Regions from separate parts of the Streptomyces sp. NPDC001668 genome, predicted to be linked through region 2. Evidence: predicted binding sites of a transcription regulator. Region 2 holds the regulator's gene; each other region holds the start of a gene.

Region 1 (10,075 bases), on a different contig from region 2:
ACCCGGACCTTGGGCATGGTCTTCGCCTCTCGTGTGGTGTCGCGCTCTCACCTCTGCGTCGTTCAGAGCGTGCCTGGATCGACATCCCCGCGCACTTTTTTCCAGACAAGGGTGTAGCGCCAGAAGAGCCGCCGCCGCAGCCGGACGCCGGGGAGGACCCGGCGGGCCTCGCGGACGAGCTCGGTGTACGGGACGTCCGGGTGCCGGGTCACGGCGGTCATCGCGACGGGCTTCTCGGTCACTCTCCGCCCCCGGTTCTTGACCCAGCCGTAGATCAGGTTGAGCGGCACGGAGACCAGCCCGAGCAACTGCTGGACGCGGGTGTCCTCCTGGGCGACACCGACGATCACCAGGGTTCCGCCCGGGACGAGTTGGTCACGGAAGCGGGTGAGCGCGTCCGTCAGGGGGAGGTGGTGGAGTACGGCGACGCAGGTGATGACGTCGTAACGGCCCCCCTCGCCGTACGACAGCACGTCCGCGACGGAGAAGTCGACGGGCAGCCCGGGGCCGGCCGACTCCCTCGCCTTGGCGATGATCCGCTCGTCGCTGTCGATGCCGTGCACGTGGGCCGCGCGCGTGGCCAGCAGCCGGGCGAGGTCACCGGAACCGCAGCCGACGTCCAGGGCACGGTCGAAGCGGTCCGGCAACTGACGCATGATCCACGGGTGATAGTGGGCGTTGTGGCTCCAGGGGTGGGCGGCGTTGAAGCGGGCGAGGGCGTCCAGGAGAGGCATGGTTCATTTCAACAGGGCTCAACACGGCATACGACCCTCCCTGTTGGCCTTCCGCACCCGCGCCCGCAACACCTCGCCCTGCGGGGCGGGCCCGGCGGACTCCGGCGGACAGTCCCACTCCCGCCCGCCCCCGAGGGGCCTGAGCTGCACCCTCCCGCCCAGGTGCCCCATCACCTCCCCCACCCGCCCGTCCCGTACGTCCACGACGTACGCCCCGACCGGCGGCCGCTCCCCGCGCAGCACGGAGGCCAGCCGCTCGGCCGTGCGTACGTTGCACCGCCCCAGGTCGACCAGCGGGAACGGCTCGTCACCGGCGCCGGTGAGGGGGTCGACGGCGAGGGACGGCAGCGTCACGCCGACGCCGGTGAGGGCCTCCCGCAGGGACTCCAGGACTTCTTCGGTGGACCGCACGCTTTCCTCCATCGGCACTCTGGGTTGGTGATTCACGACACAGCGTGTCCGGTACGGCCCTAACCTGGCCATACGGACCAGCCCAACAACCTCACCTGGTGGACGGGGAGTCACACATGCCGGGACCGAAGGACCTCGACCCGTCGTCCTCACCGAGGGCACTGCTGGGAGCGGAGCTGCGGCACGCGCGGGAGAAGGCGGGGCTCAGTCAGGAGGAGCTGGGGCAACGGCTGTTCGTGAGCGGGTCGTTCGTGGGGCAGCTGGAGGCGGGTACGCGGAGGATGCAAGCGGATGTCGCGCGACAGCTGGACGAGGTGCTCGGGACGGAGGACTTCTTCCTACGGAACTGTGGGGCGTCGGCGAAGTCGAAGTACCCGGAGCACTTTGCGGAGGCGGCCGAGGCAGAAGCACGGGCCTCGGCGATCAGCCAGTACGCGCCACTGCTGATCCCGGGGTTGCTCCAGACGCCCGCGTACGCACGGGCGGTGTGCCGGGCGTATCAGCCGACAGCTCCGGAGGAAGAGATCGAGAAGCTGGTGGCCGCCCGGCGGGAGCGGGCTCGGCTCCTCGACGATCCAACAGAGCCGATGTTGTGGGTGGTGATTGACGAGGCAGCCCTGCGCCGAGTGACGGGCGGCCGGGCGGTGATGGGGGAAGCCCTGCGTCACATCGCCGAACTGGCGCGCCGGAGCAGGGTGATCGTGCAGGTGCTGCCGTTTGATGCGGGAGCGCACGCGGCCATGGAGGGCTCCACCAAGCTCATGGAGTTCCAGGATGCCCCTCCGCTGGTCTACTTCGAAGGCGTCGGCACCGGGCGGCTGGAGGACGATCCGGCCATTGTCAGGCACCAGCGCTTCACCTATCGGCTCCTGATGGCCTCCGCCCTGTCTCCTCAGAAGTCCCTGGCCCTGATCGAGGCGATGGCGCAGGATTACGCCCATGAGGAACACCCCTGAGTCCTGGCGCAAGTCGAGCTACAGCGGCGGCAGCGGCGGCGACTGCCTCGAAGTGGCCGTGGGCCACCCCACCGCCGTCCCCGTCCGTGACTCCAAAACCCCCCACGGCCCGAAGCTCATGCTCCGGCCGGAAGCGTGGTCCGCCTTCGTCGAGGCGGTCGTAGAGGTCAGGATCTGACCTATACGGCTCCTAGCGTGGCGCCCATGACCGACACCACGCACGCCATCAGCACAGACAAGCGCACCGACGAGCGCACCGACCTGCTGGAGGCGCTGGCCCACAGCCGGCGCTTCCTGCGCTTCACGGCCCGCGACCTCACCGACGAGCAGGCCGGGCAGCGGACCACCGCCAGCGAGCTGTGTCTGGGCGGCCTGATCAAACACGTCACGTCGGTGGAGCGGCACTGGACGGACTTCATCGTCAACGGCCCCTCGGCGATGCCCGACTTCACGGCCATGACCGAGGCCGACTTCGCCCAGCGGGCCGAGGAGTTCCGGATGCTGCCCGGCGAGACGCTGGCCGGCGTACTGGCCGACTACGAGGAAACGGCCCGCAGGACCGACGGACTCGTCACGACCCTGCCCGACCTGAACGCCGCCCATCCCCTCCCCGAGGCGCCGTGGAACGAGCCCGGGGCGCGATGGTCGGCCCGCAGGGTGCTGCTGCACATCGCCGCCGAGACGGCCCAGCACGCGGGCCACGCCGACATCATCCGCGAGTCCCTGGACGGCGCCAAGAGCATGGGCTGACCCGCGCGGTCTCAGGGGGATCCCGTGGCCGGCCCCCTCGTACCCTGAAAGCATGAACCACGCCCAGCTCACCGCTCTAGGCCGTGCTCTCCGTGTGCTCGGGGAGCACGGCGACTCCCTCACGTCCGACGCTCCGGACGCCAAGCTGCACGAGGTCAGGGCCGATCTGAAGCGTGCGCTGGAGCTGCTGGAGGACAGCGTCACCACCGCCGCCCCCACCACCCGCTGCGCCGAGCACCCGAACGGCCCGGTCGACGAGAACGCCCCCGACCTGTGCCTGCTGTGCGAGACGCGGCGCAGGGCGGCCCGCCGCGCCGAGATCAACGGCCCCTCCGCGCGCCCCCGCTCCGCCGAACCCGCCCCGTCCCGGTACGGCGTCCGTGAGGACCGTCCGCAGCCCCAGCAGCGCTGGCTGCCGGAGCAGTGGACCGGCCAGGAGTGGCAGCTGTGCGGGACCCCGAGGCGGGACCGGCACGAGGCGGAGCTGTACATCCACGCCCAGCGCCGTGGCCCGCGCGCCGCGATGGCGTACCGGCTGGTCCACGAGTTCACCGACTACGAGGTGCTGCGGGTGTGGGGCACCCCGGTCAGGGTCGACATCGAGCCGCTCGGCAACCTGTAGAAGCGCCGCCTACTTCAGCAGCGGCAGCGCCGGGAAGTCGTACCCCTCCCACAGCCGCCGCGACTGCTCCTCCGGGTACGGCCGTGCCTCCGCCGCCGCCGTCCCGTCCAGCACCCGGGTCAGGCGGCGATCGCCGTCGTACGCCGGCCACCCCGGGTCCCCGGTCCGCGCGAACCCCGTCCACGCGGACTGGAACAGCGAGGTCAGCGCCCTCGCCTCGTCCGGCACCCCGGTCCCCGCGAACAGCAGCATCCCGAGGTCGGCGTCGTACGTGCCGAACAGCAGCGGGACGTCCAGTCCGTGACAGGCGCCGAGCGCGCCGCCGAACCCCGGTGCGGACCAGGTCAGTTCGTACAGGTGGGCCCGGCCGCCGCCCGCGACCTGCGCCTCCGCCAGCCGAAGCGACGGCAGGGCGAACAGCCAGTCCGTCTGCACGCGTTCGTACAGGCCGGTCGGCGTGGCGTCCGGGAAGGCCTCGCGGTAGGAGCGCTCCCCGTCCGGCCCCGGCGCGAACATCCGCAGCGCCGCGGCCGTCTGCTCCTCGGTGATCCTGCCGAGCTGCTCACCGAGGGCGAGGAAGAGGCGGTACTCGTCGCGGGTGTGCCCGACGAGCAACTCCACATCCCGTCCGGCGCCTGCCGTCAGCGCCTCCCAGGGCGTGCACGGCAGCACCTCGCCGTCGACGACCGGCGAGAAGGGGGTGACCGTGGGCGCCGCCTGTCCCCACCGGTCGTCGTACTCACGCATGCGCAGGCTCAACCGCTCGCCCGCCGCCGGGAGTTCACGCGGGTCCACGGCGGACAGCGCGGCGGCCGCCGCCGCGAGCCCCGCCTCCTTGCCGATCTCCACCGCCATGTCCCGGGCGAGTTCGGCGGAGAAGTACGTGCCGGGCACGCTCTGTGCGACGGCCCGCCGGAACAGCCCCCGCGCGCTCGGCATCGCCAGCAGCGAGGCCACCGACCCGGCGCCCGCCGACTCCCCGAACACCGTGACCTGCCCGGGGTCCCCGCCGAACGCCGTGATGTTGTCCCGCACCCACTCCAGCGCGGCGACCTGGTCGAGCAGCCCCCGGTTCGCGGGCGCCCCCTCCAGCAGGGCGAACCCCTCGATGCCGACACGGTAGTTGAGGGTCACGACGACCACGTCACCGGCGCGGGCGAGGTGCTGGGCGTCGTAGCCGGGGCTGCCCGCGTGGCCGAGCTTGTAGGCACCGCCGTAGATCCACACCATCACGGGCCGGCGGGCCGCCGGGTCGGTCGCGGGCGTCCAGACGTTGACCGTCAGCCAGTCGTCACCTGTGGGGGTCTCCACCACTGCCGCGCGTCCCTGGAAGCCCGACTCCTGCGGGGGCGGGGGCCCGAAGGCGTACGCCTCCCGGGTCCCCTCCCAGCTTCTGACGGGCCGCGGCGCCTGGAACCGGGCCTCGCCGACCGGCGGTTCGGCGAAGGGGATCCCCCGGAAGACCACCAGTCCGTCCTCGGCCCGCCCGCGCACGGTACCGGCCGCGGTGCGCACTTCGAGACCCTCGGCTGACGTCATCGGTCGAACTCCTCACAGGTCGGGGCTGCTTCGCTCACTCCAGCCCACGTCCTTTGCCCGGGTCAACCGGCTCGGGGTCCCTTGTGCCGTCAGCTCAACGACTTCAGCGCGGACGCGTCGTACGGCGCAAGCTCGTCGAAACGGCCGGCCAGCACCTTCGCGGCCCACTGCGGGTCCTGGAGCAGCGCCCGGCCGACGGCGACCATGTCGTACTCCTCGCGCTCCAGGGCGTCGAGCAGGTCGTCGATGCCCTTGACCGGGGAGCCCTCGCCCATGAAGCCCTTGATGAAGTCGCCGTCGAGGCCGACCGAGCCGACGGTGATGGTGGTCCGGCCGGTGAGCTTCTTGGTCCAGCCGGCGAGGTTGAGGTCGGAGCCGTCGAACTCGGGGAGCCAGTAGCGGCGGGTGGAGGCGTGGAAGGCGTCGACACCGGCCGCGGCGAGCGGGGCGAGGATCGCCTCCAGCTCCTCCGGGGTCTCGGCGAGCCGCGCCTTGTAGGCCTCCTGCTTCCACTGCGAGTACCGGAAGATGATCGGGAACTCGGCCGACACCGTCTCGCGTACGGCCGCCACGATCTCCGCCGCGAACTTCGTACGGGCGACCGGGTCACCGCCGTAGGCGTCGGTGCGGCGGTTGGTGCCCGCCCACAGGAACTGGTCGAGGAGGTAGCCGTGGGCGCCGTGCAGCTCCACGCCGTCGAAGCCGATGCGCTCGGCGGCGGCCGCGGCCTCGGCGAACGCGCCGATGACGTCGTCCAGGTCGCGCTGGGTCATCGCCTTGCCGGTGGGCTCGTCGGCGCCGGGGCGGATGCCGGAGGGGCCGACGGCGGGGGCGTCGGCGTAGGGCGCCTCGCCCTGGTTGCGGACCATGCCGATGTGCCACAGCTGCGGGACGATGGTGCCGCCCGCCGCGTGCACCTGCTCGGCGACCTTCGCCCAGCCCGCCAGCTGCTCCTCGCCGTGGAACCGAGGGACGTTGTCGCTGTTCCCGGCCGACTCGTGGCCGACGTAGGTGCCCTCGGTGACGATCAGACCGACTCCGGCGGCCGCGCGGCGTGAGTAGTACGACGCCACGTTCTCACCGGGGACGCCGCCCGGGGAGAACATGCGGGTCATGGGCGCCATCGCGATGCGGTTCGGCACGGTCAGGCCGTTGATGTGGGCCGGGCGGGAGAGGATCTCGGCGGCGCGGGAGGCGGCGGGTGAGGCTGCGGGGGCAGTCACGTGGGGGTACTCCTCGGTATGTGCATGCGCATGGATAGTTCCCCTGGTACCAACCACCTCGCCCGCCTCAGGATTTCCGGACGGGCTGTGACTCCGGCCACGCATGGAAGAAGCCCGCCCCACAACCGTGAGACGGGCTTCGCTCGAGCGCCGGGCAGGCCTTGCACCTGCATTTCCCCGCAGGAAGCGGGGCGTCTTTCCTTGGACCACCAACGCGTAGTCGGCCGACGGGAGTTCACGTCGGGCGGCTCGTGATCAACTATAGCGCAAGAAAAGACCGGGGGCGGCCACCCCCTGTTCCCAGGAAGGGCCGCCCCCGGCGAGGACATGATCATCCGTCAGGCCTCGCGGCCCGGAGTCGATCAGAAGTCCATGTCACCGCCCGGCATACCGCCACCGGCGGGCGCGGCGGCCTTCTCCGGCTTGTCGGCGATGACGGCCTCGGTGGTGAGGAAGAGCGCGGCGATGGAGGCGGCGTTCTGCAGGGCAGAGCGGGTCACCTTCGCCGGGTCGATGATGCCCTCGGCGATCATGTCGACGTACTCACCGGTCGCGGCGTTCAGGCCGTGGCCGACGGGCAGGTTGCGCACCTTCTCGACGATGACGCCACCCTCGAGACCACCGTTGACGGCGATCTGCTTGAGCGGGGCCTCCAGCGCGAGCTTCACGGCGTTGGCACCGGTCTGCTCGTCACCCGAGAGGTCCAGCTTCTCGAAGACGCTGGAGGCCTGCAGGAGCGCCACGCCACCACCGGCGACGATGCCCTCCTCGACGGCCGCCTTGGCGTTGCGCACGGCGTCCTCGATGCGGTGCTTGCGCTCCTTGAGCTCGACCTCGGTCGCGGCACCGGCCTTGATGACGGCGACGCCACCGGCGAGCTTCGCCAGGCGCTCCTGGAGCTTCTCGCGGTCGTAGTCCGAGTCGCTGTTCTCGATCTCGGCGCGGATCTGGTTGACGCGGCCGTTGACCTGGTCCGAGGAACCGGCACCGTCGACGATGGTGGTCTCGTCCTTGGTGATGACGACCTTGCGGGCGCGGCCCAGGAGGTCCAGGGTCGCGTTCTCCAGCTTGAGGCCGACCTCCTCGGAGATGACCTCGCCGCCCGTGAGGATGGCGATGTCGCCGAGCATGGCCTTGCGGCGGTCACCGAAGCCCGGGGCCTTGACGGCGACCGACTTGAAGGTGCCGCGGATCTTGTTGACGACCAGGGTCGACAGGGCCTCGCCCTCGACGTCCTCGGCGATGATCAGCAGCGGCTTGCCCGACTGCATGACCTTCTCCAGGAGCGGGAGCAGGTCCTTGACGGAGCCGATCTTGGAGTTGGCGATCAGGATGTACGGGTCGTCGAGCGACGCCTCCATACGCTCCATGTCGGTGGCGAAGTACGCCGAGATGTAGCCCTTGTCGAAGCGCATACCCTCGGTGAGCTCCAGCTCCAGACCGAAGGTCTGGGACTCCTCGACGGTGATGACGCCTTCCTTGCCGACCTTGTCCATCGCCTCGGCGATGAGCTCGCCGATCTGGGTGTCGGCGGCGGAGATGGAGGCCGTGGAGGCGATCTGCTCCTTGGTCTCGACATCCTTGGCCTGCTCGAGCAGGGCGGCGGAGACGGCCTCGACGGCCTTCTCGATACCGCGCTTGAGGGCCATGGGGTTGGCGCCGGCGGCTACGTTGCGCAGGCCTTCCTTGACCAGGGCCTGGGCGAGCACGGTCGCGGTGGTCGTACCGTCACCGGCGACGTCGTCCGTCTTCTTGGCGACTTCCTTGACCAGCTCGGCGCCGATCTTCTCGTACGGGTCCTCGAGCTCGATCTCCTTGGCGATGGAGACACCATCGTTGGTGATCGTGGGGGCGCCCCACTTCTTCTCGAGGACGACGTTGCGGCCCTTGGGGCCGAGCGTCACCTTCACGGCGTCCGCGAGCTGGTTCATGCCGCGCTCGAGGCCGCGCCGCGCCTCCTCGTCGAACGCGATGATCTTGGCCATGTGAAGTGGTCCCTCCAGGACTGGGGGTGATTCCTTCGGACCGCGCCCGCGCCCGCGACGGACGGCTCGCCGACCCGTGGGTTCCTTGCCCCACCCGGTCTGCGGGCCTCACCGACCCGGTCCATCTTTGTCACTCTCACCTTCAGAGTGCTAACGCCAATGATTAGCACTCGGCATGGTCGAGTGCAAGCGCCCGCCGAAGACCGGGGCGGGTTCGGCCGTCGGGCGGCCACCGGTCGGCGGGGGCTGAGCGCGCAGTTCCCCGCGCCCCCGGGGAGGTTGCAGTCGGGCAATCAGGGGCGCGGGGAACTGCGCAAAACGCCCGCCCCACCAGCCCGCACCAGATGACGAACCCGCACCCGCACAACATCCCGCTCCACCGCCGGAGGCACATGCACATGCCGAAGGGCCCGTACCCATGACTCCCCATGGGGTACGAGCCCTTCGAAGAAGAACGAAGAACGACGCTGTTGTTACCCGGCGCGTGCTTCAGCCAGTCGCGAGACGGACCATGTCCGCCTGCGGCCCCTTCTGACCTTGCGAGATCTCGAACTCGACCCGCTGGCCCTCTTCAAGGGTGCGGTAGCCGTCCATCTGAATCGCGCTGTAGTGGACGAATACATCCGCACCACCGTCGACCGCGATGAAGCCGTACCCCTTCTCCGCGTTGAACCACTTGACGGTGCCCTGAGCCATGCCTAACTCCCCTATTACTGGCCCTTGCACGGACCCACACTTCATGGATCCGGGTCAGACCTCACCCCCCACATGGTTGGGGGCGTGCGCCGGAACGCGTCGACCGCGGCTGAATGTATCTGTCCAACTGCCGTCTGCAACAGGTCAATCGGACGAGAATTCTGGACGGAAGGGGTCCGGAATGTAGCGAGAATTCGCCCGAATTCGGGGCAAGTCGGGCCCCATAAAGGGCACATAAGGCGCATAAGACGTGCACACTTTGGCTACTTCTCATCGCCCGCGAAGCGAGAACTCATATGCGTGCGGCATGAAGAGAGCCGCAGCTTCCCCAACTGTACCGTGCTCAACCATAGAGAATTGCCCCCTCCGCTTCTCTCGCGGAGAGGGCAATCAGATGAACACTCGGTAATTACTGTTACCGAAGGTAATCACCAGTCATACGGTCACCCGCCGGCGACCGCCGGGATGATGGAGACGCCGGCCCCGTCGGGCGTCGCCGTCTCCAGCCCCTGCTCGAACCGCACATCGTCGTCGTTCACGTACACGTTCACGAACCGCCGCAGCTTGCCCTGGTCGTCGAGAACGCGCGCCGCGATACCCGTGTGGTTCTTCTCCAGATCCGCGATGACCTCGCCGAGGGTCCCACCCTCGGCCTGCACCTCGGCCTGCCCGCCGGTGTAGGTGCGCAGGATGGTGGGGATGCGGACGGAAACGCTCATGTTCAGGACCTCCGGTCGGGTAAGGGCTTTTAGGGGCGCGGGGCTGCGCGACCAGCCCCCACCGGCCCGCAGACGCAACGACTACGCGAGGCCGGCCTCACGGAACGAATCCAGGTTGGGACGAATGGTCGCCGTCAGACCCGTACCCGCCACCGCGTCAAGCGTCTTCAGACCGTCCCCGGTGTTCAGCACAACGGTCGTGAGCGTCGGGTCCAGCACACCGTTCTCGATCAGCTTCTTGGTAACACCCACGGTCACCCCACCCGCGGTCTCCGCGAAGATCCCCTCACTCCGGGCGAGCAGCCGAATCGCGTCCACGACCTGCTCGTCGTTGACGTCCTCCACCGCACCGCCGGTACGACGCGCGATGTCCAGGACGTACGGCCCGTCCGCCGGGTTCCCGATCGCCAGCGACTTGGCGATGGTGTTCGGCTTCTGCG
Region 2 (10,075 bases):
GCCCTCGTGGTCGGAGAGGAAGGCGATCCGGTCGCCCGCCCACACGGGGTACTCCAGGTTTCCGTCCACCTCCTCATGCAGCCGTACGAACTCGCCGTCGCCCTCGCGGTCGATCCACAGCTTGCCCGCCGTGCCGCCCCGGTACCGCTTCCACCAGGCGGCCTCCCGGCCCATGGGCGCGGACAGCAGCACGGTCGCCGGGCCGTGGGCGACATCGCCGACGGGGCCGTACGGCAGGACGGTGCCGGGACCGCCGTCGAGCGGGACGGTCCGTGCCCAGCTGCGGCGCAGGCTGGCCTGGCCGTGGGTGGTGATGGCGAGGACCTCGCCGTCCGGGGTCCAGCCGCGCACCTGGGTGCGCGCGCTGCCCCAGTGGGTCAGCCTTCTGCCCGGCCCGCCGTCGACCGGGGCGATGTGCACCTCGGGGGCGCCGTCGCGGGCGGAGGTCCAGGCGACGGTGGTGCCGTCGGGCGAGATGCGGGGGTGGGTGACCGGGACGTTGTCCGCGCTGACCCGCCAGGCGCGCCCGCCGTCGAGCGGCGCGAGCCACACGTCGTCCTCGGCGGTGAAGGCCACCAACTCGCCCCGCAGGTGCGGAAACCGGAGATATGCAGACGTCACAGGCTGTGTCACCCGATCACCCTACGCACGGCCGGTCCCCGCGCACAGGGGTTTCGATCACTTGCCGTCGGGCCAGCACTGCGGGTCGTTCTGGCACCAGATGGTCTTCGTGACGGTCACGGTGACGGTGGGTCCGGGCTGACGGGGGTTGTTGACCGGCGGGGTGGGGGTGGCGTTGCAGTCGCCGAGCCCCTCCACGTGGAACCACTGCCTGCCGCCCACGGTGGCGGTGAGGTCCCCGCGCACACAGGCGCCGCTGACGGTCCGGGTCACCTTGCCCTTGACGGTGATGTCCTTGCCGTCCCGCGTCTTGCCGTCGCAGTCGACGGTGGCCACGGTGTTGACGCTGGCGCTCGGTGTCCGGTCGCCGTTGTCGTACGAGGCCGTGCAGGTCAGCCAACTCACGTCGGCCTTCTGCCGGTTCAGCTCCTTGGTGACCAGCTGGTCGGTGGTGTAGGCGACGGTCGCGGAGCTGACCGCGCCGGTCGGATCGCAGGCGGCGACCCCGCCCACGGCCAGTACGACACCCCCGACCACACCCGCCACTCGCACCCCGCGCGGCCGACGCCAGTTCCGCCTCAACGCCACCATGGAGGGCAGCCTGCCACTGTCCCGCCCGGGACGGTAGGGCGCATACGGCCACCTGTGCGCCGGTCGGGCTACGGTGGGCGGATGCGCAAGGACCGTGCGGTGAGAACGCTCGTCGTGGACGCGCGGACGACGTACCTGTGGAGCGTCCGGCACAAGCACCGGGACGGCGATGTCTGCCGCGATGTGCTCCACCTGGTCCTCGACGGGGTCCGCACCCGGGTCGTCTTCCGGGAGGGCGAGCGAGGGGGCGTCTCCGGCGGCTACTCGTACGTGGGCTGCGTGTCGACCGGCCCCGGGAAGCTGCTCAACCTCAACGAACCCGGTGTCGTACGCCGACTGATCGACGAGGCGACGGACCGCGGACTCCTGCCCGGTGCGGCCGAGTTGGACGGCTGGGACCTGTTCGACGCGGTGCTCAGCCGCGCAGCAGCAGCCACTCCTGGAGTTCCACCAGGTTGCCCTCCGGGTCCTTGAGGTGGGCGACGCGCATGCGGTCCGTCATGGGGGACGGGCCGTGCAGCAGAGTGGCTCCGCGGGACACGATCTGCTCGCAGTAGGTGTCCAGGTCGTCGACGCGCAGCACGACCAGGGAGCGGTGGCCGGTGGCCGTGTCGCCCAGCTCGCCGAGGACCTCCGCCATCATCGACCGGTCCTGGAGAGCGATGCCCGCCGAGCCCGTGGCCGCGCTGAACTTCTCGTACGGGCCGCCCGTCGCCCCCGACTGGGGCTTGAGGCCGAGGACCTCGGCGTAGAAGCGGTAACAGGCGGCGAAGTCGGTGACGAGCAGGCGTACTTGGGCGAGTTCCACAGCCGTCCTCACAGGGGTCAGGACCAGCGGCCGGTGCGGCCGAGGAGCAGGGCGGTCGCCGCGGTTCCGGCGGTCGACGTACGCAGCACGGTAGGCCCGAGGACGTAGGCCCGCGCACCGGCCTCCTCGAAGAGCGCCAACTCGTCCTTGGCGACGCCTCCTTCGGGTCCCACGACCAGCACGATCTCACCCTCGTCGGGGAGTTCGGCGGTGGCCAGCGGCGCGCTGCCGCGTTCGAAGTCGGAGTGGAGCACGGCGGCGAAGTCGGCTTTGGCGAGAAGTGCGGCAACCTGCTTGGTGCTTGCCGCGTCCGCGATCTCCGGGAATCGGATCCGGCGGGACTGCTTGCCGGCCTCGCGGGCGGTGGCCCGCCACTTGCCGAGCGCCTTCAGACCGCGGTCGCCCCTCCACTGGGTGATGCAACGGGCCGCCTGCCAGGGCACGATGGCGTCGACACCGACCTCGGTCATGGTCTCGACGGCGAGTTCACCGCGGTCGCCCTTGGGGAGGGCCTGGACGACGGTGATGCGGGGCTGTACGTCAGGTGCCTCGTTCACCGAGTCCAGCTGGACGATCAGCCGGTCCTTGCCCTCGGTGCCGAGCACCACGCAGTCGGCCCAGTGCCCGGCGCCGTCGGTGAGGATGACGTCCTCGCCGGGCTGGAGCCGCTTCACGGAGACGGCGTGGCGGCCTTCGGGGCCGTCGAGGACGTACCGTCCGCCGTCACCCGCGTCGAAGTGGTCGACCACGAACACCGGTGCGGTCATCGCAGGTCCCCCTTGCCCGACAACGCTGTCCTGGCGGCGTCGAGTTCGGCCGCGAGTATCTCCACGAGCTGCCCGGCGGGCACCTCGCGTGCCATCCGGTGGCCCTGGCCCGCCCACAGCGCCATGCCCTGGGCGTCCTTCGCCTTGGCGGCGGCCTTGCGGAGCGGGGCAGTGAGGTGGTGGACCTCGGGGTAGGCGGCCGGGGCGTACGGGCCGTGCTCGCGCAGGAAGCGGTTGACCAGGCCACGGGCCGGCCTGCCGGAGAAGGCGCGGGTCAACTCGGTGCGGACGTAGAGGGGGTTGGTCAGCGCCTGCTTGTGCACGTCGTGGGCGCCGGACTCGTGGGTGGCGAGGAACGCCGTGCCCAGCTGGGCCGCGCTCGCACCGGCGGCCAGGACGGCGGCGATCTGGCTGCCGCGCATGATGCCGCCGGCGGCGACGATCGGGATGGTGACCGTCTCCCGGATCTGGGCGACCAGGGACAGCAGCCCGAGCCCGGAGCCGTCCTGCTCGGGGAGGTCGCGGTGGGTGCCCTGGTGACCGCCGGCCTCGACGCCCTGCGCGATGACCGCGTCGGCGCCCGCGTACTGCACGGCGAGGGCCTCTTCGGGGGTGGTCGCGGTGACGAGGGTGAAGGTCCCGGCGCGGCGCAGCGACTCCAGGGCGTCGCTGCTCGGGACGCCGAAGTGGAAGGAGGCCACCGGCACGGGGTTGTCGAGGAGGACGGCGAGCTTGGCGTCGTAGCCGTCGTCACGTCCGCTGTCGCGGTCGCCGAGCTCGGTGTCGTACCAGGTGGCCTCGCCGGCCAGCTGGTGGGCGTAGACCTCGACGGCGGCGGGGTCGGCGTACTCCGGCTGCGGCAGGAAGAGGTTGACGCCGAAGGGCCGCCCTGTCAGCCCGCGCAGCTGCTTGATCTCCTGGTACATCCCGTCGGCCGTCTTGTACCCGGCGGCCAGGAATCCGAGCCCACCCGCGTCGGACACGGCGGCGGCGAGCCGCGGCACGGAGACGCCGCCCGCCATGGGGGCCTGCACGATCGGATGAGGGAAGAGATCGGTCAGTGCGGAGGACATGACCGCATGTTGTCACGTCCTCCGGACAAGTCCGAATCCAACCTTCACCCGGCTCGGGTACGACCGTCGCACCGCTCAGGTACGCCCGTTGAACGCATCCTTCAACCGCGAGAACAACCCCTGCTGCCCAGGCTGGAACTGCCCCGTGGGCCGTTCCTCGCCGCGCAGCTTGGCCAGTTCGCGGAGCAGGCGCTCCTGCTCGGGGTCAAGCTTCGTCGGGGTCTGGACCTCGACGTGGACGATGAGGTCGCCCCGGCCGCCGCCGCGCAGGTGGGTGACGCCCCGGCTGTGCAGCGGGATCGACTGGCCGGACTGGGTACCGGGCCGGATGTCGACCTCCTCCATGCCGTCCAGCGTCTCCAGCGGCACCTTGGTGCCCAGGGACGCCGCCGTCATCGGGAGCGTGACCGTGCAGTGCAGGTCGTCGCCGCGCCGCTGGAACTGCGAGTGCGGGAGTTCGTGGATCTCGACGTAGAGGTCACCGGCGGGACCGCCACCGGGACCGACCTCGCCCTCACCCGCGAGCTGGATCCGGGTGCCGTTGTCCACACCGGCCGGGATCTTCACGGTGAGCGTGCGCCGCGAGCGGACCCGGCCGTCGCCGGCGCACTCCGGGCACGGGGTCGGGACGACGGTGCCGAAGCCCTGGCACTGCGGGCACGGGCGGGACGTCATGACCTGGCCCAGGAAGGACCGGGTCACCTGCGACACCTCACCGCGGCCGCGGCACATGTCACACGTCTGCGCCGAGGTCCCCGGCGCCGCGCCCTCACCGCTGCAGGTGGTGCAGACGATCGCCGTGTCGACCTGGATGTCCTTCGTGGTGCCGAAGGCCGCCTCGTCGAGCTCGATCTCCAGGCGGATCATCGCGTCCTGGCCGCGCCGGGTGCGCGAACGCGGACCCCGCTGGGACGCCGTACCGAAGAACGCGTCCATGATGTCCGAGAAGTTCCCGAACCCACCGGCCCCGAAGCCGCCCGCGCCACCGCCGCCGGCCTGCGAGAGCGGGTCGCCGCCGAGGTCGTAGACCTGCTTCTTCTGCGGGTCCGACAACACCTCGTAAGCGGCGTTGATCTCCTTGAACCGCTCCTGGGTCTTCGGATCCGGGTTGACGTCCGGGTGCAGCTCGCGCGCGAGCCGCCGGAAGGCCTTCTTGATCTCTTCCTGCGACGCGTCGCGGCGCACGCCGAGAACGGCGTAGTAGTCCGTGGCCACTTACGACTCCGCCAGGATCTGTCCGACGTACCGTGCCACTGCGCGTACCGCTCCCATCGTTCCCGGGTAATCCATGCGGGTCGGTCCGACCACGCCGAGCTTGGCGACTGCCTCGCCGCCCGAACCGTAGCCGACCGACACCACCGAAGTGGAGTTGAGCCCCTCGTAGGCGTTCTCATGACCAATACGTACGGTCATGCCCGAATCCCCGGCCTCACCAAGGAGTTTGAGGAGGACGACCTGCTCCTCCAGTGCCTCCAGGACGGGCCGGATCGTGAGGGGAAAGTCATGTCCGAAGCGGGTGAGATTGGCGGTGCCGCCGATCATCAGCCGCTCCTCGTTCTCCTCGACGAGCGTCTCCAGGAGAGTGGAGAGCACTGTCGAGACCGTACCCCGGTCCTCGACGTCGAAGCCTTCGGGCAGGTCCTCGACCAGCTGCGGCACATCGGCGAACCGCCGCCCGGCGATCCGGCTGTTGAGCCGCGCCCGCAGATCGGCGAGCGAGGCCTCCCCGAAGGGCGCCGGGCAGTCGACCATGCGCTGCTCGACCCGGCCGGTGTCCGTGATCAGCACGAGCATCACGCGGGCGGGGGCGAGCGAGAGCAGCTCCACGTGCCGCACGGTCGAGCGGGTGAGGGAGGGGTACTGCACGACGGCGACCTGCCGGGTGAGCTGCGCGAGCAGCCGCACGGTACGGGCCACGACGTCGTCGAGGTCCACGGCGCCGTCGAGGAAGTTCTGGATGGCGCGCCGCTCGGGCGCGGTCATCGGCTTGACGCCCGCCAGTTTGTCGACGAACAGCCGGTAGCCCTTGTCGGTGGGGATCCGCCCGGCACTGGTGTGCGGCTGGGCGATGAACCCCTCGTCCTCCAGGACCGCCATGTCGTTGCGGACGGTCGCCGGGGAGACTCCGAGGTTGTGCCGCTCGGTCAGGGCCTTCGACCCGACCGGTTCCTCGGTGCCGACGTAGTCCTGGACGATCGCGCGCAACACCTGAAGCCTGCGTTCACTCAGCATCGCGCACACCTCCAGCAGTCGTTCCCTTGGCGCCTCGCCTGGCACTCTGTCCGTCCGAGTGCCAGCGCTCCCCGGCCAGTGTACGGCGGTGGGGTACTGCTCGGGCAAGGCTGGTCCCGGCGTGAAGCGTTGTACGGCTAGCGTCGCGGTATGACGGTGACTTGGGAAGAGCTCGGGTGGGAGCGGGTCGCGACCGGGGTGGGGCGGTGCCGGCTGCCCGGCTGGGACTGTACGACGGGCCTGGTGATCGGCGAGGGCACGGCCCTGGTGGTCGACGCGGGCTCCTCGCTCGCGGAGGGCGCGCGGCTGCGCGCTCAGGCCGGGGAACTGGCCGGCCACCGTGTGACTCATCTCGCGTTCACCCATCCGCACTTCGACCATGTCTTCGGTGCGGCCGCGTTCGCGGGGGCGGAGGTGTTCGGCGCGGTGGGCGTGGAGACGGTGCTGGCGGGACGGCTCGGCCGCGCTGGGCTGCGGGCGGACGCGGTGCGCAACGGACTGGATCCGGAGGTGGCCGACGAGGCGGCGGATGCCCTCGTCCCGCCCCGGCACCATGTCTCCGGCGAGTGGACGCTCGACCTCGGCGGTGGCCGCCAGGTCCTGCTGGCGAACGTCGGCCCCGGCCACACCGCCCACGACCTGGCCGTGCTGGTGCCGGGCTCCCCGGAGGTGGTCTTCTGCGGTGACCTGGTCGAGGAGTCGGGCGAACCGCAGGCGGGCCCCGACGCCGTACCCGCGCACTGGCCCGCCGCGCTGGACCGTCTCCTTGACCTGGGCGGCGAGGACGCGCTGTACGTGCCCGGTCACGGAGCGGTGGTGGACGCGGCGTTCGTGCGGGCACAGCGGGACGCGCTGGCGACGCGTTTCGGCGTGTCGTAGTGATCCCCCGCGTGGTTCTCCTATCGTCATCCGAATGCGCCAGTACTCCGCCGACCTGACCCCTCCGTGGAAGAAGCCCAAGCCGGTGCCGGAGGTGCCCGCAGAGCCCGGCCTGGTGGTCGAGGAGCCCGGCACCGGCTTCTGCGGCGCGGTGATCCGCTGCGAGGCGGGCACGGTGACCCTGGAGGACCGCTTCGGCAAGCACCGGGTGTTCCCGCTGGAGCCGCGCGGTTTCCTCCTGGAGGGCCGGGTGGTGACGTTGGTGCGGCCCTCTTCACAGGCTCCTGTACGACCTTCCCGTACCGCTTCCGGCTCGGTTGCCGTCCCCGGCGCACGCGCACGCGTGGCCCGCGCCGGGCGTATCTACGTCGAGGGCCGCCATGACGCGGAACTGGTGGAGAAGGTCTGGGGCGACGACCTGCGCATCGAGGGCGTGGTCGTGGAGTACCTGGAGGGCGTGGACGACCTTCCGGCGATCGTGGCCGAGTTCGCGCCGGGTCCGGACGCGCGGCTGGGCGTCTTGGTGGACCACCTGGTCCCGGGCAGCAAGGAGTCCCGTATCGCGGCGTCGGTGACCAGCGAACACGCGCTGGTCGTCGGCCATCCCTACATCGACATCTGGGAGGCGGTGAAGCCGTCGTCCCTGGGCATCGAGGCGTGGCCGCGGGTCCCTCACGGGCAGGACTGGAAGACGGGCGTGTGCAAGGCCCTGGGCTGGCCGTCGGAGAACACGGGCGCGGTGTGGCAGGCGATCCTGAAGCGGGTGGGGTCCTACAAGGACCTGGAGCCGGAGCTGCTGGGGCGGGTGGAGGAGCTGATCGACTTCGTCACGGATAGCGGTGGGGCCTGACGTCGGGGAAGGTGCCGAAGTCGCTGGTGTCGAGTTCGACACCCAGGACGTCGAGCGACAGCGGTTCTCCGAACTTCGCGATGTGCTGGGTCCGGTAGTCGGCGTCTTCGCCCTTCCCTTCGGGGCTCGTCAACAAAACGCACTGCGCCATGATCGGATCGACGATGAGATAGGCGGGCACTTTGCCGGCAGCGTAGATCGAACGCTTGACACCGTAGTCTCGATGGACGCTGGTCTTGGAAACGACCTCGACGACAGCCGTGATCAATTGAGACGGCACAAGCGCCCTGAACCGGGCAGGACGTCACGTGCGACCACCACCAGATCCGGAACCGGTTCGCTCGCCTCGTCGATGAGGTCGACATCCTGGGTCTGGAGGGGGTATCAGCGATCCAGTGGAATCTGCCTCTGCGTGAGCAGCACGATCAGGTTGTGCACCAGATCGGGGCTGGCCATCATCACGATTTCCCCCCGCAGAAGCTCCACCTTGAGTCCGTCCGGCGGCTCAAAGCCCTCGAAGAACTCTGCGACTCCACGTTCGTCCACAGCGGTCATCTCCGTGGCCTCCACATTCGCCGCGACCTTTTGGCGGCGGCCTACGAACCAGGTTAGGGACCGAACCGGTGTTTCGCAGTGATTCACTCGCCCGAGTGATCAGTCCACCAAGTCCCTGACCACCGCGTCCGCCAGCAACCGCCCCCGCAACGTCAGCACAGCCCGCCCCTCCTCATAGGGCGCCCCCTCAAGCAGCCCCTCCCCCAGCGCCCGCCGGGAGGCAGCCAGCCCCTCCTCGCGCAGCAGGGACAGCGGCACCCCCTCCCGCAGCCGCAGCTCCAGCAGGATCCGTTCGACCCGCCGGTCCTCCTCCGACAGCAGCTCCCGGCCCGCCCCCGGCGACCTCCCCGCAGCCAGCGCCGCCGCGTACGCCCCCGGATGCTTCACGTTCCACCACCGCACCCCGCCCACGTGGGAGTGCGCCCCGGGGCCGGCGCCCCACCAGTCCGCGCCCCGCCAGTACAGCTCGTTGTGCAGGCACCGGCCCGCGTCCGAGGTGGCCCAGTTCGAGACCTCGTACCAGTCGAAACCGGCCTCCGCCAGCACCGAGTCCGCGATCAGGTACCGGTCCGCGTGCACGTCGTCGTCGGTCATCGGGACCTCGCCGCGGCGGATGCGCCGGGCGAGCTGCGTGCCCTCCTCGACGATCAGCGCGTACGCCGACACATGGTCGGGGCCGGCCCCGATCGCCGCCTCCAGGGACGCCCGCCAGTCGTCGTCGGACTCCCCCGGGGTGCCGTAGATCAGGTCGAGGTTCACATGGTCGAAGCCCGCCGTCCGTGCCTCGGCCACACACGCCTCCGGCCGCCCGGGGGTGTGCGTACGGTCCAGCACCTTCAGTACGTGCTGCTTCGCGCTCTGCATCCCGAAGGAGACCCGGTTGAAGCCGCCCTCCCGCAGTGCGGCCAGGTACGCCGGGTCGACGGACTCCGGGTTCGCCTCCGTCGTCACCTCCGCGTCGTCGGCCAGGCCGAACTCGTCGCGGATCGCCCCCAGCATCCGCACGAGATCCCCGGCGGCCAGCAGGGTCGGCGTGCCGCCGCCGACGAACACCGTGCGCACCGGGCGCGGGTCGTCGCCGAGGACCTTCCGGGCCAGGCGGATCTCGTCGATCAGGGTGTCCGCGTAGTTGTCGCGGGAGGCCAGCACCCCGCCGGAACCGCGCAGCTCGGTCGCGGTGTAGGTGTTGAAGTCGCAGTAGCCGCAGCGGGTCGCGCAGTACGGGACGTGCAGGTAGAAGCCGAGGGGGCGGTCGGCGGACCCGGCCAGCGCGGACGCGGGGAGCGTGCCGTCGTCGGGGACGGGTTCGCCGTCGGGGAGTGCGGAAGGCATGTCCCCCATTGTCCAGCACCCCGGCGGACACCTACTCCGCCTGGAGCACCAGCAGCGCCAGATCGTCCTCCGGGGGCCGTGCCCCGAACTCGTGGACCAGCCGCTTGATGCGCTCCGCGATCAGCTCGGCGTCCAGTCCCGCGCACCCGGCGAGCGCGTCCGCGAGCCCGTCCTCGTCGTCGAACTGCCGGGGGCCGCTGCGCCGCTCGGTCACCCCGTCGGTGACGCAGAGCAGGCTGTCGCCGGGCCGCAGCTCGAAGGTCTCACTGGTGTACGTCTCGTCCTCGACCACTCCGAGCAGGGTCTGCGGCCGCGCGACCGTACGGACCTCGCCGCCCGCCCCGAGCAGCAGCGGCAGCGGATGACC
Region 3 (10,075 bases), on a different contig from region 2:
GGCCTGACCGGCAAGGGCTCCCAGGGCTTCACCCAGGACACCGAGGGCGTCCCGGGGGCCGTGGAGGCGAACGACACCTTCGGTGGGTCGGTCAGCCTGCTCGACATCAACGGGAACGGCTACGCGGACCTCGCCGCGGCGGCGCCCCGCGAGAACGCCCAAGGCGCGGTCTGGTCGCTGCGCGGGCGCCCGGCCGGCATCGTGACGGACGCGGCGTTCACCTTCGGACCCCGCACGGTCGGGGCGCCGGTCGAGCGGCCGTTCTTCGGCGGCTCGCTGTCGTAGCAGGTCAGGCCCATGCTTGAGGGGCCGGGAAAAAATCTCCGAAGAAATCCGCGGGGTCTGTCGATCCCGGCCTCTCCCGGTCGACGCACTGGTGAGAGGCCGGGAAGGACCGGCCCGCAGCGACCGAGGAGTCACCATGCCGCGTTACCTGTCGATGGTCCAGATCGACGAGAAGACCGCCCCCGCCGAGGGCCCCAGCGACGCCTTGATGCAGCGCATGGGCGAGCTCATCGAGGAGATGACGAAGGCCGGGGTGCTGCTCGACACCGCGGGGCTCACGCCGACCGCGCAGGGCGCGCGGGTGCGGTGGGAGAAGGGGCAGCTGTCGGTGACCGACGGGCCCTTCACCGAGGCGAAGGAGGTCGTCGGGGGCTACGCGATCGTCCAGGCCAAGGACATGGCCGAGGCGATCGAGTGGACCAAGCGCTTCCTGAAGGTGCACGAGGAGCACTGGACGGTCACCTGCGAGGTGCGGGAGATCGCGGAGGGCTGAGCCGAGGGGGGCCGAGGGGGCCGGGGCCGGGGGCCGGGCCGTCTTCCTTGGCTGTACGGCCGTACCGGTGTCGAATGGGGGCTGTGACCACCTCGCAGCCCCCCAACACCGACGCCCGCACCTCCGTGGAGACCGTCGTCGAGACCGTCTTCCGCATGGAGTCGCCGCGCATCATCGCCGGTGTCACCCGGGTCGTCCGGGACGTCGGCATCGCCGAGGAACTCGCGCAGGACGCCCTGGTCGCCGCCCTGGAGCAGTGGCCGCGCGACGGCGTCCCCGACAACCCGGGCGCCTGGCTGACGGCCATCGCGCGGCGCCGGGCCGTGGACCTGGTCCGCCGCCGGGAGAACTACGCCCGCAAGCTGGCCGAGATCGGGCGGGACCTGACGGAGACCGCCCCGCCGGAGGAGCCGTCCGACCCCGAGGACATCGACGACGACCTGCTCAGGCTCGTCTTCACCACCTGTCACCCGGTGCTGTCGGCGGAGGCCCGTACCGCCCTGACCCTGCGCCTGCTCGGCGGTCTGACCACCCCGGAGATCGCCCGCGCCTTCCTCGTCCCGGAGTCGACGGTCGCCCAGCGCATCGTGCGCGCCAAGCGGACCCTCGCCACCAGGAACATCGCCTTCGAGGTGCCCTACGGCCCCGACCGCGAGGCCCGCCTCGGCTCGGTGCTCGACGTCATCTACCTGATCTTCAACGAGGGGTACGCGGCCACCGCGGGCGACGACTGGCTGCGCCCCTCCCTCTGCGAGGACGCCCTGCGGCTGGCCCGGCTGCTGTCCGCCCTCATGCCCAAGGAACCCGAAGTGCACGGCCTGGCGGCCCTGTTGGAGTTCCAGGCGTCCCGCACGGCCGCCCGCACCGGACCGCGCGGCGAAGCCGTCCTCCTCAAGGACCAGAACCGCAGCCGCTGGAACCGCATGCTCATCGCCCGCGGCATCAAGGCCCTGGGCCGCGCCGAGGCCACGGCCGCCGGCGCCCCCGGCCCCTACGTCCTCCAGGCCACCATCGCCGCCTGCCACGCGCACGCGTACTCCTACGAGGAGACCGACTGGCCGGCCATCGCCACCCTCTACGCCCTGCTCGCCGCCCGCACCCCGTCCCCGGTCGTCGAACTCAACCGCGCGGTCGCGGTCTCGATGGCCGAGGGCCCCGGCCCGGCCCTGGAGATCGCCGACGCGCTCACCGACGAACCCGCCCTGCTCGACTACCACTTGCTCCCCAGCGTGCGCGGCGACCTCCTCGCCCGCCTCGGCCGTACGACGGAGGCACGGGCCGAGTTCGAACGGGCGGCCGCGCTGACCCGCAACGAACGGGAGCGGGAGCTGCTCCTGGACCGGGCACGGGAGTGCGGCCAGTGAGCGTGGTCAGGACGGTCCGGCACCCGTGACGGCCCGCGCGGGGGCGCCGATCAGCATGGTCGGCGCCCCCGCGACCCGGGTCAGGAACACGGTCGCCGAGTGCGGCCCCTGCGGCTTGGGCAGGGCCTTGCGCCGCAGCTCCTCCGGCTCCACGGCCGACCCCCGCTTCTTCACGGTCAGGATCCCGACCTCGCGCTCCCGCAGCAGCGCCTTCAACTTCTTCACGTTGAAGGGGAGCCGGTCGGTGATCTCGTAGGCCGTGGCGTACGGGGTCGCGTGCAGCGCGTCGGCGGTGACGTAGGCGATCGTCGGGTCGATCAGACCGCCCCCGACCTCCTCGGCCACCTCGGCGACCAGATGGGCGCGGATGACGGCGCCGTCGGGCTCGTACAAGTACGGCCCCACGGAACGGACTTCGGGGTCGGGCAGGCCCCGCCCGAGCAGCGTGCGCGGTCCTGGCAGAAGGGTCGCCCGGACCGCCCCCGGCGCGGTGCCGAACCACAGCACCGCCTCCTTCACGTCCCCGCCGTCGGAGATCCACTCCGCCTCGGCCTGCGCGGGCACCGCCTCGTGCGGAATGCCGGGCGCGACCTTCAACGCGGCGTGCGGGGCCCGGAGAGCCGCCCGCACGGCCCAGGACAGCGGCGGCGAGTAGGCCTCCGGATCGAAGATGCGGCCACGCCCGCCCCGCCTCGCCGGATCCACGAACACGGCGTCGTACGAGGCCGTGTCGACCTCCGTGACGTCCGCCTCCCGTACGTCGATCAGGCCGGCGAGCCCCAGCGCGTCCGCGTTGGCCCGCGCGGCCGCCGCCGTCAGCGGGTCCCGGTCCACCGCGAGGACCCGGATCCCGGCCCGGGCCAGCGCGATCGCGTCCCCGCCGATCCCGCAGCACAGGTCCGCGACGGAGGTGACGCCCAGGGCCCGCAGCCGCTCGGCCCGGTAGGCGGCCACGCTCGCCCGCGTCGACTGCTCCACCCCGTTCGGCGTGAAGAACATCCGCCCCGCGTCCTCGGCTCCGAACTTCGCCGCCGCCCGCTGCCGCAGCCGGGCCTGGCCGAGCGCCGCGGAGACCAGTTCGGCGGGGTGCTCACGGCGCAGCCGGGTGGCGACGGCGAGTTCGTCGGCGGGGGCGGTGCCGCGCACTTCGTCGAGGAGGGCACGGCCCTCGGGGGTGAGGAGGGGGGCGAGGTCGTTCACCGGGTCATTGTGGGCCAGTCGGTGGACGGTCCGCTTCCGGCGGCGGTGTCGGCCCGGGCGCGAGGCCGTGACCTGCGAGGATCCGGGCCCATGGGAACAGTAGGACAAAACTACAAAAACGGTGCGTTGGTGGTGCCGATCCGCGGCGGGCTCGTCCTGCTGGCCGTGGCCGCCCTGCTCTCCGGCTGCGCCCGCCCGGCCGGGACCGACGTACGCCCGCGGCCGCCCCTCAAGGCACCACCGGCCCCCGCCGCCGAACTCCAGGCCGACAAGACCGTCATCCGGGCCGCCAGACTCCGCGCCGAGCAGACCAGGTTGGCCGCCGCCAGACGGTGGGGCCTGAAGCAGGCCCCGCTGACGGCCCCGCCCGCGCCCGTGACCAAGCCCCGCATCACCACCCGCGACGGCTTCGAGGTCGACGGCCACGAGGAGAAGGGGCTGCCGCCGGTCTTCACCACGATCCCCACCGAGCAGAAGATCGTCTTCCTCACCATCGACGACGGCGCCGAGAAGGACCCCGCGTTCCTGCGGATGATGAGCGAGCTGAAGATCCCGTACACCGCCTTCCTCAGCGACTACCTGGTCAAGGACGACTACGGCTACTTCCGGACGATGCGGGACCGGGGGGTCGTGCTCGACAACCACACCCTCCACCACCCCTACCTGCCGGGACTGTCGTACGCCCGCCAGAAGCGCGAGATCTGCGGGATGCAGGACGTCATCGAGAAGCACTACGGCACACGGCCCGCGCTCTTCCGGCCGCCCTACGGCAACTACAACGGGGACACCCTGCGCGCGGCGAAGTCCTGCGGCATCAGGTACGCGCCGATCTGGAACGAGGAGGTCTTCGTCGACCACTGGGAGTACCGCGAGGAGGATCAGAGGATCCATCCCGGCGACATCGTGCTCAGCCACTTCCGGGGCCGCGAGGACTGGAAGGGCACCATGCCCGACATGGTCCGCCGCTTCCTGGCCAAGGTCACGGCCGAGGGGTACGCCGTCGCACGCCTCGAGGACTACCTGTGAGACCGCGGACCCTGGCCGCCGCGGGGCTGGCCGTCGTACTCCTCGCCGGCTGCGCCCAGTCCGTCGACCCCATCGAACGGCTGGGCATGAAGGCGGCCCAGCGGGTGGGGTCGTACGGCCCGGCGAGGACGGACGGCCGGCCGTACCGCCACTGGGGCCTGACGGACCCGCTGCCCGCGCCCCCGCGGGTGCCGGCGCGCACGACGGCGGTTCCCGGGGGTCTGCCACCGGTCGTGAAGCGGGTGCCGACGTCCGACAAGGTCGTCTTCCTCACCTACGACGACGGCGCCGAGAAGGACCCGCGCTTCGTCGACCTGGTCCGTGAACTGCGGCTGCCCGTCAGCATGTTCCTCACGGACAGCGTCGTCGGCCCCGGGTACGGCCACTTCGCGCACCTCCAGTCGGTCGGCGCGAGCATCGAGAACCACACCCTGGACCACCCCGCGCTGCGCGGCCTGCCGTACCCCGGCCAGCGCGCCGAGATCTGCGGCCAGCAGGAGAAGGTGCGCTCCCGCTTCGGCATCCGGCCGCGCCTGTTCCGGCCGCCCTACGGCACGTACGACCGCACGACCCTGCGCGCGGCGGCCGACTGCGGGCTCTCGGCGCTGGTGCTGTGGAGCGTGACGGCACAGGACGGCACGCCGGAGCGGCCACTGCGAGCGGGCGACATCGTCTCGGTGGCGTCGGGCGAGACGACGGGACCGACCCTGACGGAACGGACGACGAGGGTGCTGCGCGAGATCCAGCGCGGGGGGCTGACGGTGGGGCGGCTGGAGGACTATCTGTAGGGCCCCCGGCTGCCCCCGCCGGAGACGCGATTGGCACTCCGCTTGACCGAGTGCTAATCGCAGTCATAGTCTCGGGTCTGGCACTCCCCCCTGGAGAGTGCCAACACAGCGACGGGCAGGTCCGGCACCCGCGACGACGGATCCACCTGGTCGCCACCTCAGACAGTTAACCCCGTGAGATCTCCGAAGGGGGAGGTCGGATCGTGACGACCACCAGCTCCAAGGTTGCCATCAAGCCGCTCGAGGACCGCATTGTGGTCCAGCCGCTCGACGCCGAGCAGACCACCGCCTCTGGCCTGGTCATCCCGGACACCGCCAAGGAGAAGCCCCAGGAGGGCGTCGTCCTGGCCGTGGGCCCGGGCCGCTTCGAGAACGGCGAGCGCCTGCCGCTCGACGTCCAGACCGGCGACATCGTGCTGTACAGCAAGTACGGCGGCACCGAGGTGAAGTACAACGGCGAGGAGTACCTCGTCCTCTCGGCCCGCGACGTGCTCGCGATCATCGAGAAGTAATTCACCCCAGCATTTCTCTGAGCTGCGCCCCTGGCCCCCGCGACCACTAACAAGCCGGGCGCCCGGGGCGCAGTCTCTTTTCACCTAGATTTCCGAGAGGGCTCACGCTCCCATGGCGAAGATCCTGAAGTTCGACGAGGACGCCCGTCGCGCCCTCGAGCGCGGCGTCAACAAGCTTGCCGACACGGTCAAGGTGACGATCGGTCCCAAGGGCCGCAACGTCGTCATCGACAAGAAGTTCGGCGCTCCCACCATCACCAACGACGGTGTCACGATCGCCCGCGAGGTCGAGATCGAGGACCCGTACGAGAACCTCGGTGCCCAGCTGGTGAAGGAGGTGGCGACCAAGACCAACGACATCGCGGGTGACGGCACCACCACCGCCACCGTGCTCGCCCAGGCGCTGGTCCGCGAGGGCCTGAAGAACGTCGCCGCGGGTGCCTCCCCGGCCGCCCTGAAGAAGGGCATCGACGCCGCGGTCAAGGCCGTGTCCGAGGAGCTCCTCGCGACCGCCCGCCCGATCGACGAGAAGTCCGACATCGCCGCCGTCGCCGGTCTGTCCGCCCAGGACAGCCAGGTCGGCGAGCTCATCGCCGAGGCGATGGACAAGGTCGGCAAGGACGGTGTCATCACCGTCGAGGAGTCCAACACCTTCGGTCTGGAGCTCGACTTCACCGAGGGCATGGCCTTCGACAAGGGCTACCTGTCGCCGTACATGGTCTCCGACCAGGAGCGTATGGAGGCCGTCCTCGACGACCCGTACATCCTGATCAACCAGGGCAAGATCTCCTCGATCCAGGACCTGCTGCCGCTCCTCGAGAAGGTCATCCAGGCGGGCGCCTCCAAGCCGCTGCTGATCATCGCCGAGGACGTCGAGGGCGAGGCCCTGTCGACCCTGGTCGTCAACAAGATCCGCGGCACCTTCAACGCGGTCGCCGTCAAGGCCCCCGGCTTCGGTGACCGCCGCAAGGCGATGCTGCAGGACATGGCGACGCTGACCGGCGCCGAGGTCATCTCCGAGGAGGTCGGCCTCAAGCTCGACCAGGTCGGCCTCGAGGTGCTGGGCTCCGCCCGCCGCGTCACCGTCACCAAGGACGACACCACGATCGTCGACGGCGCCGGTGACTCCGCCGCCGTCCAGGGTCGCGTCGCCCAGATCAAGGCCGAGATCGAGAACACCGACTCCGACTGGGACCGCGAGAAGCTCCAGGAGCGCCTCGCGAAGCTGGCCGGCGGCGTGTGCGTGATCAAGGTCGGCGCCGCCACCGAGGTGGAGCTGAAGGAGAAGAAGCACCGTCTGGAGGACGCCATCTCCGCGACCCGCGCCGCGGTCGAGGAGGGCATCGTCTCCGGTGGTGGCTCCGCTCTGGTCCACGCCGCCAAGGTGCTCGAAGGCGGTCTGGGCAAGACCGGCGACGAGGCCACCGGCGTCTCCGTGGTCCGCAAGGCCGTCGTCGAGCCGCTGCGCTGGATCGCCGAGAACGCCGGCCTGGAGGGCTACGTCATCACCTCCAAGGTCGCCGAGCTCGACAAGGGCCAGGGCTTCAACGCCGCGACCGGTGAGTACGGCGACCTGGTCAAGGCCGGCGTCATCGACCCGGTCAAGGTCACCCGCTCCGCCCTGGAGAACGCCGCCTCCATCGCCTCCCTCCTCCTGACGACCGAGACCCTGGTCGTCGAGAAGAAGGAAGAGGAGGAGCCGGCCGCCGGTGGTCACAGCCACGGCCACTCCCACTGAGCCTCATCGCTCGCAAAGGGCCCCGATCCGCACACGCGTGCCGGACCGGGGCCCTTCCCCTTCGCGGGTCACTTCCCCCTTGCGGGTCACTTCCCCTTCGCGGGTCACTCCCCGAGCACTCCCAGCTGTTCCAGCAGCCCGGCCCGGTCGTACTGCCACCAGCCCTCGCAGATCATCCCGTCCCGGAACCGGTGCCAGGTGGTGCCGGTCATGGTGATGTTCTGGCCGGTCGCCGGAATTCCGAGGAAGTCGCCCTTGTGCCGGCCGGCCAGGGTCCAGCGGGTGCACACCTGGTCGCCCTGGGCGATCTGGTCCTCGACCCGGAAGGCGAGATCGAAGGCCTGGCTCCACTCGGCATACACCTGGCGCGAACCCTCCAGGTCCACGTCGCCGGGGCTGCCCGGGACATGCTCCAGGTAGTCGTCGGAGAACCCTTCGAACACGGCGTCCGTCTCGGACCGCCCGGCCCGCTCGAAGAACTGCCGTGAGGTCGCCGGGTTGAGCTGCTCGTCCCGCACCACGTCCAGATCCGTGAAGGTGGGCGTCTCCTCGCACAGGGCGACCATGTCCTCGAAGATCCGCCCCGTCTCCGGCAGCCCCGAGTTCCGCATCGCCTCCTCGTACGACGGGAACTCCACGATCTCGACGAAGTGCGACGTGTCGGACCGGTCCTTGCCCACCACCGCGTGCGTCGCGGTCCGCTTCCCCTTGGTCTGCTCGACCCAGGTGTCCATCAGCCGGTTCATCTCCTCGAAACGGCTGGTCCTGCAGTCGATGAGCTGTACGAACGTCATACGCGATCACCTCCGGCCCCCCTGGGTCCGGTTCGAACAGCACCATTGTCCGCCTTTTCGGGCCCTACTGCGGCCCGTACTTGCGTCCCGTCCTCGACGTGATCCCGCCCAGCAGCCCCCGCGGCGCCACCTTCACCAACCCCATGAGGGCCTTGTACCGCGGGTCCGGGATCGACAGGGTCTTGCCGTGGGACAGGTCGGTCAGGGCCGCGGCGACCAGCTTGTCCGCATCCAGCCACATCCAGCCGGGGATGTTGTCCGTGCCCATCCCGGCCCGCTGGTGGAACTCGGTCCGCACGAACCCCGGGCACAGGGCCATCAGACGGACCCCGCTGCCCGCCAGATCCTTCGCCGCGCCCTGCGTGAACTGCACGACCCACGCCTTCGAGGCGCCGTACGTCCCGCGCGGCACGAAGGCCGCCACCGACGCGACGTTGACGACACCGCCCCGGCCCCGCTCCCGCATCGCCTCCGTCGCCGCCGACGTCAGACGCAGCACCGCCTCGCAGTGCACCTTGAGCATCTTCAGCTCGTCGGCCATGGAGACGTCGAGATAGCGGCCCTTGTTGCCGAAGCCGGCGTTGTTGACGAGGAGGTCGACGGGGGACCTGCGGTCGGCGAGGCGGGCGGCGACCGCCTCGATGCCGGGGTCCGTGGCGAGGTCGGCGGTGAGGACCTCGGCCTCGATGCCGTGCCGGTCGTGGAGTTCGGTCGCCTGGTCCTGGAGCCGCTTGGTGTCGCGGGCCACCAGCACCAGGTTGTGCCCGTCAGCCGCCAGCCGTCGTGCGAACGCGGCACCGATGCCCGCGGTCGATCCCGTAATCAATGCCGTTGTCATGGCGCAAGGTTAATGACCGGGACCGACAGCGTCCGCTTGCCCGGGGCCCGTCAGGCGCCGTGCTTCTCCACATAGTCGAGCGCCGACTTCCGCAGCTCCGGATGGAGCGCGTCACCCGCCGCCAACAGCCGTGGCTGGAGCGGCCGTTCGGTGGTCATCGCCCGGAACGCGAGGGCGACCGTCACCTCGTGGTCCGGCCGGTGCACGATCTCGACCGGGTCCCCGGCACGGATCTCGCCCGGCTGGATCACCCGCAGATACGCGCCCGGCGCGCCCTTCCGCGTGAACCGCTTGACCCAGCGCGGCTCGCCCATGTGGCCCTGGAAGGTCCCGCACGGGATGCGCGCGCTGGTGATCTCCAGCACCACGTCGGGTCCTATGCGCCAGCGTTCGCCGATCAGCGCGCCGGAGACGTCGATGCCCTCGGTCGTGAGGTTCTCGCCGAAGGCGCCGTCGGCCAGCGCGCGGCCCAGCTCGCCCTCCCACGCGTCCAGGTCCTCGCGCGCCATCGCGTACACCGCCTGGTCGTCGCCGCCGTGGTGCTTCTTCTTGCACACCGCGTCCCCGGCGAGCGCGCTCCCGCCGATGCCCTTGGGGCCCGGCGCCGCCACCCGCACGGGCCCGTCGACCGGCCGCTTGTCGATACCGGTGACGCCCTCCGGGTTGTCCGTGTACGAAACGGCCTTCTCGCGACCGAGATTCACCGACAGAAGCTTCATGGCGGCACGGTAGGACACCGGCACCCAAAGGCGCCACGCATTATTCGGCGCGAGGTCAAAGCACGGCTTATCCTCAAGGGGTGATCGAGGCCCGTCATCTCCGTGTCCTGCGTGCCGTCGCCGCCACCGGCTCCTTCTCCGCCGCGGGCCGCGAGCTGGGCTGCACCCAGCCCGCCGTCAGCCAGCAGATGAAGGCCCTGGAGACCTCCGTGGGCACGCCGTTGCTCGTCCGCGGCGGACGGGAGATGCGCCTGACCCAGGCGGGCCAGGCCCTGGTGCGGCACGCCTCCGGGATCCTCGCGGGCCTCACGGCAGCGG

What was found. The regulator HrcA, encoded in region 2, represses chaperone genes, less so after heat shock. The targets are predictions, from matches to a motif close to TTNGCACTCNGNNNNNCNGAGTGCNAA.
Region 1: groL (chaperonin GroEL) is a predicted target of HrcA. The motif match lies at 8,384-8,410, and genes of this name have one in related genera.
Region 3: groES (co-chaperone GroES) is a predicted target of HrcA. The motif match lies at 5,187-5,213, and genes of this name have one in related genera.

The regions. Positions count from the first base shown of each region.
Region 1 covers NZ_JBIAUQ010000017.1:45,444-55,518, forward strand. The annotation lists gene ACFYZ8_RS36995 (dihydrofolate reductase family protein) at 1-17, opposite strand, end outside; gene ACFYZ8_RS37000 (class I SAM-dependent methyltransferase) at 63-734, opposite strand; gene ACFYZ8_RS37005 (hypothetical protein) at 753-1,145, opposite strand; gene ACFYZ8_RS37010 (Scr1 family TA system antitoxin-like transcriptional regulator) at 1,262-2,101, shown strand; gene ACFYZ8_RS37015 (DUF397 domain-containing protein) at 2,085-2,279, shown strand; gene ACFYZ8_RS37020 (DinB family protein) at 2,306-2,851, shown strand; gene ACFYZ8_RS37025 (hypothetical protein) at 2,904-3,473, shown strand; gene ACFYZ8_RS37030 (carboxylesterase/lipase family protein) at 3,483-5,012, opposite strand; gene ACFYZ8_RS37035 (NADH:flavin oxidoreductase) at 5,102-6,235, opposite strand; gene groL (chaperonin GroEL) at 6,598-8,220, opposite strand; gene ACFYZ8_RS37045 (cold-shock protein) at 8,710-8,916, opposite strand; gene ACFYZ8_RS37050 (MoaD/ThiS family protein) at 9,360-9,635, opposite strand; gene thrC (threonine synthase) at 9,717-10,075, opposite strand, start outside.
Region 2 covers NZ_JBIAUQ010000001.1:596,961-607,035, reverse strand. The annotation lists gene ACFYZ8_RS02710 (S41 family peptidase) at 1-633, opposite strand, end outside; gene ACFYZ8_RS02705 (hypothetical protein) at 679-1,212, opposite strand; gene ACFYZ8_RS02700 (hypothetical protein) at 1,294-1,686, shown strand; gene ACFYZ8_RS02695 (VOC family protein) at 1,628-2,020, opposite strand; gene ACFYZ8_RS02690 (16S rRNA (uracil(1498)-N(3))-methyltransferase) at 2,038-2,787, opposite strand; gene ACFYZ8_RS02685 (nitronate monooxygenase) at 2,784-3,860, opposite strand; gene dnaJ (molecular chaperone DnaJ) at 3,936-5,075, opposite strand; gene hrcA (heat-inducible transcriptional repressor HrcA) at 5,076-6,092, opposite strand; gene ACFYZ8_RS02670 (MBL fold metallo-hydrolase) at 6,243-6,971, shown strand; gene ACFYZ8_RS02665 (DUF3097 domain-containing protein) at 7,006-7,821, shown strand; partial or broken gene ACFYZ8_RS02660 (Uma2 family endonuclease) at 7,799-8,376, opposite strand; gene hemW (radical SAM family heme chaperone HemW) at 8,476-9,708, opposite strand; gene ACFYZ8_RS02650 (SpoIIE family protein phosphatase) at 9,740-10,075, opposite strand, start outside.
Region 3 covers NZ_JBIAUQ010000023.1:96,081-106,155, forward strand. The annotation lists gene ACFYZ8_RS42630 (FG-GAP and VCBS repeat-containing protein) at 1-285, shown strand, start outside; gene ACFYZ8_RS42635 (YciI family protein) at 422-778, shown strand; gene ACFYZ8_RS42640 (RNA polymerase sigma factor) at 862-2,142, shown strand; gene ACFYZ8_RS42645 (methyltransferase domain-containing protein) at 2,149-3,342, opposite strand; gene ACFYZ8_RS42650 (polysaccharide deacetylase family protein) at 3,433-4,368, shown strand; gene ACFYZ8_RS42655 (polysaccharide deacetylase family protein) at 4,365-5,156, shown strand; gene groES (co-chaperone GroES) at 5,360-5,668, shown strand; gene groL (chaperonin GroEL) at 5,781-7,406, shown strand; gene ACFYZ8_RS42670 (ester cyclase) at 7,511-8,200, opposite strand; gene ACFYZ8_RS42675 (SDR family oxidoreductase) at 8,265-9,038, opposite strand; gene ACFYZ8_RS42680 (MOSC domain-containing protein) at 9,089-9,757, opposite strand; gene ACFYZ8_RS42685 (LysR family transcriptional regulator) at 9,838-10,075, shown strand, end outside.